Regions from separate parts of the Streptomyces sp. NPDC060184 genome, predicted to be linked through region 2. Evidence: predicted binding sites of a transcription regulator. Region 2 holds the regulator's gene; the other holds the start of a gene.
The links. The regulator HrcA, encoded in region 2, represses chaperone genes, less so after heat shock. The targets are predictions, from matches to a motif close to TTNGCACTCNGNNNNNCNGAGTGCNAA.

Region 1: the regulator HrcA is predicted to act here: its motif matches at 2,080-2,106, upstream of groL (chaperonin GroEL).

What each region holds. Positions count from the first base shown of each region.
Region 1 is NZ_JBHWYX010000002.1:245,328-250,494, reverse strand. It holds gene thrC (threonine synthase) at 1-922, shown strand, start outside; gene ACFWEE_RS02775 (MoaD/ThiS family protein) at 952-1,230, shown strand; gene ACFWEE_RS02770 (cold-shock protein) at 1,686-1,892, shown strand; gene groL (chaperonin GroEL) at 2,269-3,891, shown strand; partial or broken gene ACFWEE_RS02760 (TipAS antibiotic-recognition domain-containing protein) at 4,095-4,365, opposite strand; gene ACFWEE_RS02755 (MarR family winged helix-turn-helix transcriptional regulator) at 4,606-5,049, opposite strand.
Region 2 is NZ_JBHWYX010000039.1:15,833-20,999, forward strand. It holds gene ACFWEE_RS24170 (DUF3097 domain-containing protein) at 1-768, opposite strand, end outside; gene ACFWEE_RS24175 (MBL fold metallo-hydrolase) at 842-1,576, opposite strand; gene hrcA (heat-inducible transcriptional repressor HrcA) at 1,742-2,758, shown strand; gene dnaJ (molecular chaperone DnaJ) at 2,759-3,898, shown strand; gene ACFWEE_RS24190 (nitronate monooxygenase) at 4,023-5,138, shown strand; gene ACFWEE_RS24195 (16S rRNA (uracil(1498)-N(3))-methyltransferase) at 5,135-5,167, shown strand, end outside.

The sequences.
Region 1 (5,167 bases), on a different contig from region 2:
CTCCTTCAAGGACCGCGTCGTCGCGATCGCCGTCGAGGCCGCCCGCGCCTTCGGCTTCACCACCCTCTCCTGCTCCTCCACCGGCAACCTCGCCGGCGCGGTCGGTGCCGCCGCCGCGCGGGCCGGCTTCCGCTCCTGCGTGTTCATCCCGCACGACCTGGAAGAGGGCAAGGTCGTCATGGCCGCGGTGTACGGCGGCGAGCTCGTCGGCATCGACGGCAACTACGACGACGTGAACCGCTTCTGCTCCGAGCTCATCGGCGACCCGCTGGGCGAGGGCTGGGGCTTCGTCAACGTCAACCTCCGCCCGTACTACGGCGAGGGCTCGAAGACGCTCGCGTACGAGATCTGCGAGCAGCTCGGCTGGCAGCTCCCGGACCAGCTGGTCATCCCGATCGCGTCCGGCTCCCAGCTCACCAAGATCGACAAGGGGCTGCAGGAGCTGATCAAGCTCGGTCTCGTCGAGGACAAGCCGTACAAGATCTTCGGCGCGCAGGCCGAGGGGTGCTCCCCGGTCTCCACCGCCTTCAAGGCCGGCCACGACGTGGTCCGCCCGCAGAAGCCGAACACGATCGCCAAGTCGCTCGCGATCGGCAACCCGGCCGACGGCCCGTACGTCCTGGACATCGCCCGCCGCACCGGTGGCGCGGTGGAGGACGTCGACGACGAGCAGGTCGTCGACGCGATCAAGCTGCTCGCCCGCACCGAGGGCATCTTCGCCGAGACCGCGGGCGGTGTGACCGTCGGCGTGACGCGGAAGCTGATCGAGTCCGGCCTGCTCGACCCGGCCCTGACCACCGTCGTCCTGAACACCGGCGACGGCCTGAAGACCCTGGACGCCGTCTCTCCGACGACCGGCCTGTCGGCGACCATCCGCCCGAGCCTGGACGCGTTCCGCGACGCGGGCCTCGCGGCCCACTGACCACCCGAGAACCGAGGAAGGCAATCCCCATGAGCGTCAAGGTCCGCATCCCCACCATCCTGCGCACGTACACCGGCGGCCAGGCCGAGGTCTCGGCCGAGGGCACCGTCCTCTCCGAGGTCATCGAGTCCCTGGAGAAGGACCACCCGGGCATCGCCGCGCGTGTCCTGGACGACCAGGGCAAGCTGCGCCGCTTCGTCAACGTGTACGTCAACGACGACGACGTCCGCTTCGAGGGCGGCCTCCAGGCGGCCACGCCGGACGGCGCCGGCGTCTCGATCATTCCCGCCGTCGCGGGCGGCTGCTGACCCGACGGCCGGTCCCGGGTCCCGCCGCGCGGCGGGACCCCGACAGCCGTTCCGCAGCGCACCGTTGCCCCCTTCGCGTACGACGCGGAGGGGGCAATTCCGTAGGGTTGAGCGCGGTACAGTTGGGGAAGCCCCCTTGGCCGTCCGCGCCGGGCGGGTGCGAGATCGCGCCGCCGCGCGACAAGAAGCAGCCAAAGTCCGGAAGCCCTCTGTGCCTTAAGTGGCCTTTGTCTGGCCCGACTTGCCCAAAATTCTCAACAAATCCTCATGTTCGGGCGTTCCGCCGCGACCAGAATTCTCGTCCGATTGACCTGTTGCAGAGGGCAGTTGGGCAGATACATTCGGCCGCGGTCGACGCGTTCCGGCGCACGCACCCTCTCCTGTCGGAGGGTGAGTTCTGACCCGGGTCCGCGAAGTGCGGTCCTGTGCAGGGGCCAGAAATAGGGGAGTTAGGCATGGCTCAGGGCACCGTCAAGTGGTTCAACGCGGAGAAGGGGTACGGCTTCATCGCGGTCGACGGTGGTGCGGATGTTTTCGTCCACTACAGCGCGATCCAGATGGACGGGTACCGCACCCTCGAAGAGGGTCAGCGAGTTGAATTCGAGATCTCGCAGGGCCAGAAGGGGCCGCAGGCGGACATGGTCAAGCTCGCCGTGGGCTGAGATCGGACGCGGTCGGCAACGACACTTCTCACGCACGCAGGGCCCGTCCCCGGCAGGGGTACGGGCCCTGCGTGCGTGCGCGTTCCGCGTGCCGGGAAGGGTCCGCGGAGGCCCGGAGGCCGGCCGGTGAGTGCCTGCGGTTCGCCCCGAGGCGTGCCCGGAGCTTGTCCCCAGGACGAGGAGGACGCTTGCACTCGCAGGGGTCGAGTGCTAATCATTGGCGTTAGCACTCTCCAGGTGAGAGTGACAGAACTTGGACCGGGCCGGTGAGGCCCGCAGGCGCGGCGGGGCAAGGAACCGCCGGGCACGCAGGCCGTCCGTCGCGGGCGCCTCTCGGTCCGGAGCAATCCACCCCTGTCCGGGAGGACCACTTCACATGGCCAAGATCATCGCGTTCGACGAGGAGGCACGGCGCGGTCTCGAGCGCGGGATGAACCAGCTCGCCGACGCCGTCAAGGTCACCCTCGGCCCCAAGGGCCGTAACGTCGTCCTCGAGAAGAAGTGGGGCGCGCCCACGATCACCAACGATGGTGTTTCCATCGCCAAGGAGATCGAGCTCGAGGACCCGTACGAGAAGATCGGTGCGGAGCTGGTCAAGGAGGTCGCCAAGAAGACGGACGACGTCGCCGGCGACGGTACGACCACCGCCACCGTTCTCGCCCAGGCGCTCGTCCGCGAGGGTCTGCGCAACGTCGCCGCCGGTGCCAACCCGATGGCCCTCAAGCGGGGCATCGAGAAGGCCGTCGAGGCCGTCTCCGCCGCTCTGCTGGAGCAGGCCAAGGACGTGGAGACCAAGGAGCAGATCGCTTCGACCGCCTCCATCTCCGCCGCCGACACCGAGATCGGCGCCAAGATCGCCGAGGCGATGGACAAGGTCGGCAAGGAAGGCGTCATCACCGTCGAGGAGTCCCAGACCTTCGGTCTGGAGCTGGAGCTCACCGAGGGTATGCGCTTCGACAAGGGCTACATCTCGGCGTACTTCGCGACCGACATGGAGCGTATGGAGACGTCCTTCGACGACCCGTACATCCTCATCGTCAACTCGAAGATCTCCAACGTGAAGGACCTCCTTCCGCTGCTGGAGAAGGTCATGCAGTCGGGCAAGCCGCTGCTGATCATCGCCGAGGACGTCGAGGGCGAGGCCCTGTCGACCCTGGTCGTCAACAAGATCCGTGGCACCTTCAAGTCCGTCGCCGTCAAGGCCCCGGGCTTCGGTGACCGCCGCAAGGCCATGCTCGGTGACATCGCCATCCTCACCGGTGGCACCGTCATCTCCGAGGAGGTCGGCCTCAAGCTGGAGAACGCGGGTCTCGACCTGCTGGGCTCCGCGCGCAAGGTCGTCATCACCAAGGACGAGACGACGATCGTCGACGGCGCCGGCGAGAGCGACCAGGTTCAGGGTCGCGTCAACCAGATCCGTGCCGAGATCGAGAACTCCGACTCGGACTACGACCGCGAGAAGCTCCAGGAGCGTCTGGCGAAGCTGGCCGGCGGCGTGGCCGTCATCAAGGCCGGTGCCGCCACCGAGGTCGAGCTCAAGGAGCGCAAGCACCGCATCGAGGACGCGGTGCGCAACGCCAAGGCCGCCGTCGAGGAGGGCATCGTCGCCGGTGGTGGCGTGGCTCTGCTCCAGGCGTCCGCCGTCTTCGAGAAGCTCGACCTGACGGGCGACGAGGCCACCGGCGCCAACGCCGTCAAGCTCGCGCTGGAGGCCCCGCTCAAGCAGATCGCCGTCAACGGTGGTCTCGAGGGTGGCGTCGTCGTGGAGAAGGTCCGCAACCTGCCGATCGGCCACGGCCTCAACGCCGCGACCGGCGAGTACGTCGACATGATCGCCGAGGGCATTCTCGACCCGGCGAAGGTCACGCGCTCCGCTCTGCAGAACGCCGCCTCCATCGCCGCGCTCTTCCTCACCACCGAGGCCGTCATCGCCGAGAAGCCCGAGAAGGCCGGCGCGGCTGCCCCGGGTGGCATGCCGGGCGGTGACATGGACTTCTGATCCCCTCCAGGGATCGGTGGTTCCACCCCCGCAGCGTCCAGCTGTGGCTTCGGCCCCCGGGATTCGTTCCCGGGGGCCGAAGTGTTTCCGCGCCCGGCCCGGCTGCCCGGCCGGTCGGGCCGGGCGCCCCTCCCGGGCCGACGGCCGGGCGGGGCCCCTTCCGGGCTGACGGTCGGGCCGGGCGCCCCCCCGAGACGGTCCGGTCAGGCCCGGCGGCCCGAGTGGTACGCCTCGATGGCGTCCCGCTGGTACGCGGCGAGGCCCGGTGCGACGGCCTCGTAGGCCGCGCGCCACTGCGGGTTCTCCACACAGGAGCGCCCGATCGCGAGGTGCTCCTCGGCGGTGACGGGCCGCAGCCCGGTCACCGCCCGGTACTGCGCGTCCACGTGCTCCTGCACGGGCGCCGAGTCGGCGGACAGGCCCGCGGCCAGGAACTCGGCGAGCCGGATCATCTGGCGTTCGTTCACGTGCCGATCGTTCACGTGCCGCCTGCTCGCGTGCCGTCCGTCTGCCTACCGGGAGCTGGGAACGAATCCTCGGTACGGGGGCCGATTCGCCTTGCCCCGTACGGGCCGGGTTTTTCCGGGCCTGAGAAGGACGGTAGAAGCTGCCGCAGCGGCAACCGCAAGCCCGTGCGGCGTTCTTCTGCCGGGGCGCGCCGCGGCCCGGGTCCGTGGAGGGCGGGGCTGGGGGAGAGGGCTGTGGGCGGCGCCGCTACTCCGCGTCCAGCGCCGACAGATGGCGGGTGAAGTCGTCCACGAGCCGCCCCAGCAGGCGCCCCAGCTCCCGCCGGTCCCGGTCGGACCAGCCGGCGAGCGCTCCGCCGAACCAGCCGAGGATGGTCCGCATGTAGCGTTCGGCGCCCGCCGCGCCCTCGGGCGTCGGCTCGATGAGCCGGGCGCGCTGGTCGTCGGGGTCGGTGACGCGGCGGACCAGTCCGCGCTTCTCCAGCCCGTTGACCTGCCGGGTGACGTGGGGCCCGACCACCTGCATGCGCGCCGCGATCTCGCCGATGCGCAGCGGGGTCCCGGCCATGTGCAGGGTGACCAGGACGGACATCGACGGCCGCTCCAGGGCGAGTCCGGCGGTCTCCATGGCGTGCTCGGGCAGCCGCCCCTTGGTGAGCGTGTTGCTGAGCTGAGCCATGCGCGGAAGCATCTCGGCGACGAGATCGAACGCCGCGTCGGAACCGCCGTCGGAACCGCTTTCGGGGGCGTCGCGGTCTGCCGCGTGCGGCTCCTGGGCGCTCATGCCACTCCTTTGGATACCTAAGTTA
Region 2 (5,167 bases):
TTGAGGCTCAAGATCCTTGTACGAGCGGACCCCCGACAGGATGCGCTGCCAGGCCGCCCCGGTGTTCTCCGGCCACCCCAGCGCCCGGCACACCCCGGTCTTCCAGTCCTGCCCGCGCGGTACGGACGGCCAGCCGGCGATCCCCACCGAGGCGGGCTTCACCGCCTCCCAGACGTCGATGAAGGGGTGCCCCACCACCAGCAGGTGCGGATCGGACACCTCGGCCGCGATCCGGGACTCCTTGGAGCCCGGTACGAGATGGTCCACCAGGACCCCGAGCCGCGCGTCCGGCCCCGGACCGAACTCCCGCACGATCGCCGGAAGATCGTCGATGCCCTCCAGGTACTCCACGACCACCCCCTCGATCCGCAGGTCGTCGCCCCACACCCGCTCGACCAGCTCGGCGTCGTGCCGGCCCTCCACGTAGATCCGCCCGGCCCGCGCCACCCGCGCCCGCGCACCCGGCACCGCCACCGACCCGGAGGCCGTACGCGCCGGGACCACCGGGCCGCCGGACGACGGGCGCACCAGCGTCACCACCCGCCCCTCCAGCAGGAAGCCGCGCGGCTCCATCGGGAACACCCGGTGCTTGCCGAAGCGGTCCTCCAGCGTCACCACCGGACCCTGGGCGGACTTCTCGCAGCGGATCACCGCACCGCAGAAGCCGGTGGACACCTCCTCCACGACCAGATCCGGATCGGCGGGCACCTCGGGCACGGGGGCGGACCTCTTCCACGGCGGGGTCAGGTCCGGCTGGTAACTGCGCATGGCACGACGATAATTCGGCCCACGTCCGGCACGGGGGAGCCCCCGCCCCGGCGCACCGCCCGTCCGCGCGCCGTCACACGCCGAAGCGCCCCGCCAGCAGCTCCCGCTGCGCCCGCACGAACGCCGCGTCCACCGCAGCCCCGTGCCCCGGCACGTACACCGCGTCCTCGCCACCCAGCGCGAGGAGCCGGTCCAGGGCGGCGGGCCAGCGGGGCGGCACCGAGTCCGGGCCCGTCTGCGGCTCACCGGACTCCTCGATCAGGTCTCCGCAGAGCACCACCGCGCGCGCCCCCGGGGACCCCGACCCGGGCACCAGGACCGCCAGATCGTGCCCGGTGTGCCCCGGCCCCACGTTGGCGAGCACCACTTCGCGCCCGCCGCCCAGGTCGAGCGTCCAGCGGTGGCACACCTCGCGGCCGGGGAGCACCAGCGCGTCCACCGCCTCCGCCGCGTCGTGCTCGGGCAGACCGTTGCGCACCGCGTCGGCGTGCATCTCGTCCACCGACCCCCGCATCCGCGCCGCCGCCCCGTACGCACCGAACACCTCCGTGCCCGCGAAGGCCGCGGTGCCGAAGACGTGGTCGAAGTGGGGATGGGTCAGTGCGACATGGGTCACCCTGCGGCCCAGCAGCCGCTGCGCCTCGATCCGCAGCCCGACGCCCTCGCGCACGCTCGCGCCGGTGTCCACCACCAGCGCGCGGTCCGCCCCGGCGACCAGGGCGGCGGTCGCGTCCCAGCCGGGAAGCCGCCGGCGGCCCACGCCGTGGCCCAACCGCTCCCAGCCCAGCTCTTCCCAAGAGAGGTCCATGAGGAGACGCTATCCGCATCGACCTGCGCGGTCTCGCGGACCGCGGCCGGTCGCCCTTGCCCGGTGCCCTCCCCACCCCCGTACACTGGCCGGGGGGAAGCTGGCACTCAGACGCACAGAGTGCCAGGCAGAAGCCACCACGACCGACAGCTGGAGGTGTGCGCGATGCTCAGCGAACGCAGACTTGAAGTGCTGCGCGCCATCGTCCAGGACTACGTCGGCACCGAGGAGCCGGTCGGCTCCAAGGCGCTCACCGAGCGGCACCGGCTCGGGGTCTCCCCGGCCACCGTCCGCAACGACATGGCGGTGCTGGAGGACGAGGGCTTCATCGCCCAGCCCCACACCAGCGCCGGGCGCATCCCCACGGACAAGGGGTACCGCCTCTTCGTCGACCGGCTCGCGGGCGTCAAGCCCCTGTCGTCGCCGGAGCGCCGGGCGATCCACAACTTCCTGGACTGCGCGGTCGACCTCGACGACGTCGTGGCCCGCACGGTACGGCTGCTCGCGCAGCTGACCCGGCAGGTCGCCATCGTCCAGTACCCCTCACTGACCCGCTCCACGGTGCGTCACGTGGAGCTGCTGGCCCTGTCGCCGGCCCGGCTGATGCTGGTCCTGATCACCGACACCGGCCGGGTCGAACAGCGTATGATCGACTGCCCCGCGCCGTTCGGCGAGACCCCTCTCGCCGATCTGCGGGCCCGGCTCAACAGCAGGGTCGTGGGACGCCGCTTCAGCGACGTCCCACAGCTCGTGCAGGACCTGCCGGAATCCTTCGAGAACGAGGACCGCGGGACGGTTTCCACGGTCCTGACCACCCTCCTCGAAACCCTGGTCGAGGAGACGGAGGAGCGGCTGATGATCGGCGGCACCTCCAACCTCACCCGCTTCGGGCACGACTTCCCCCTGGTGATCCGGCCCGTGCTGGAAGCGCTGGAGGAGCAGGTCGTCCTGCTGAAGCTGCTCGGTGAGGCCACGGACTCGGGCATGACCGTACGGATCGGGCACGAGAACGCCCACGAGGGCCTCACCTCCACGTCCGTCGTCACGGTCGGCTACGGTTCGGGCGACGAGGCAGTCGCCAAACTCGGCGTGGTCGGACCGACCCGCATGGACTACCCCGGAACGATGGGAGCGGTACGCGCAGTGGCACGTTACGTCGGACAGATCCTGGCGGAGTCGTAAGTGGCCACCGATTACTACGCCGTGCTCGGCGTACGGCGCGACGCGTCGCAGGACGAGATCAAGAAGGCATTCCGTCGGCTCGCCCGCGAGCTGCACCCGGATGTCAACCCCGACCCGAAGACCCAGGAGCGGTTCAAGGAGATCAACGCCGCTTACGAGGTGCTCTCCGACGCCCAGAAGAAGCAGGTCTACGACCTGGGCGGGGACCCGCTGTCGGCCTCGGGCGGCGGCGGGGGCGCGGGCGGCTTCGGCGCCGGCGGCTTCGGCAACTTCTCCGACATCATGGACGCCTTCTTCGGCACGGCCTCGCAGCGCGGACCCCGTTCGCGCACGCGGCGCGGCCAGGACGCCATGATCCGGCTGGAGATCGACCTCGCCGAGGCGGCCTTCGGAACCACCAAGGACATCCAGGTCGACACCGCCGTCGTCTGCACCACGTGCAGCGGCGAGGGCGCGGCCCCCGGCACCTCGGCCCAGACCTGCGACATGTGTCGCGGGCGCGGCGAGGTGTCCCAGGTCACCCGGTCGTTCCTCGGCCAGGTCATGACCTCGCGGCCCTGCCCGCAGTGCCAGGGCTTCGGCACCGTCGTGCCGACCCCCTGCCCGGAGTGCGCCGGCGACGGCCGCGTCCGCTCGCGGCGCACCCTCACGGTCAAGATCCCCGCGGGTGTCGACAACGGGACCCGCATCCAGCTGGCCGGCGAGGGCGAGGTCGGCCCCGGCGGCGGCCCGGCCGGTGACCTCTACGTCGAGATCCACGAGGTCTCGCACGCGGTCTTCCAGCGGCGCGGCGACGACCTGCACTGCACGGTCACCATCCCCATGACCGCGGGCGCGCTCGGCACCAAGGTGCCGCTGGAGACGCTCGACGGCATGGAGGAGATCGACATCAGGCCCGGCACCCAGTCCGGCCAGTCGGTCCCGCTGCACGGACGCGGCATCACGCATCTGCGTGGCGGCGGCCGGGGCGACCTGATCGTGCACGTCGAGGTGCTGACCCCGAACAAGCTCGACCCGGAGCAGGAACGCCTGCTGCGGGAGCTGGCCAAGCTGCGCGGCGAGGAGCGGCCCACCGGGCAGTTCCAGCCCGGACAGCAGGGGCTCTTCTCCCGTCTGAAGGACGCCTTCAACGGCCGCTGAGGCCCGTACGTCCTTGCACTCCGCACCGCCCGCCGGGATCCGTCCCGGCGGGCGGTGCGCGTGTGCGGCACCACCGGCCGGTCGCGGATTCGGCACGGCGGACCGGACATGACACGATGCGGGGATGTCCTCCCTGACCGATCTCTGCCGATATCCGATCGTGCAGGCGCCGATGGCGGGCGGGCCCTCCACCCCCCGGCTCGTCGCCGCCGTCGCCGACGCGGGCGGGCTCGGCTTCCTCGCCGCCGGGTACCGGACGGGCGGGGAGATGCGCCAGGAGATCGACCAGGTCCGCTCGACGACCGCCGGAGCCTTCGGCGTGAACCTCTTCATGCCGCAGCCCCCGCCCGCCGACCCGGGCGCCGCGGCGGCGTACCGCGACCGCCTCGCTGCCGTGGCCGGCACGTACGACACCGCGCTCGGCGACCCCGGTCCCGGCTCCGACGACCCCGACGATTCCGAAGGCTCCGACAAGTTCGACGGCTCCGACGGTTACGACGCCAAGGTGGCCGCCCTCCTGGCGGAGCCGGTCCCGGTGGTCTCCTTCACCTTCGGCTGCCCCACCCGCGACACCCTGGACGCCTTCGCCCGCGCCGGTACGTACACGATCGTCACGGTCACGACCGCCGAGGAGGCGCGCGACGCCCAGTGGGCCGGGGCCGACGCCGTCTGCGCCCAGGGCGTCGAGGCGGGCGGCCACCAGTCCACCCACCACGACGACCCGCGGGCCGACCACACCGGCATCGGGCTGCTCACCCTCGTCACCCAGGTCCGCGAGACCGTGCAGCTGCCGGTCGTCGCGGCGGGCGGGATCATGCGCGGCGCGCAGATCGCCGCCGCCCTCGCGGCCGGGGCCGACGCCGCGCAGCTGGGCACCGCCTTCCTCGCCTGCCCGGAGTCCGGCGCGCACCCGCTGCACAAGCAGGCCCTGACCAGCCCGATGTTCGTCCGCACCGCGCTGACCCGCGCCTTCTCCGGACGGCCCGCCCGGGGGCTGGTCAACCGCTTCGTGCGCGAGCACGACCCGTACGCCCCTGCCGCCTACCCCCAGGTGCACCGCGTCACCTCCGGGCTGCGCAAGGCGGCGGCCCGGGCCGGGGACGCCCAGTCGATGGCGCTCTGGGCGGGGCAGGGCCACCGGATGGCACGCGAGCTGCCCGCCGGGGAACTCGTCGAACTGCTCGCGGCGGAAATGTCGGAGACGGCCCAGCGCGCCGTCGGCATGAGGAGTGCACAGTGACCGCACCGGTCTTCGTCGTCGAGAAGCTG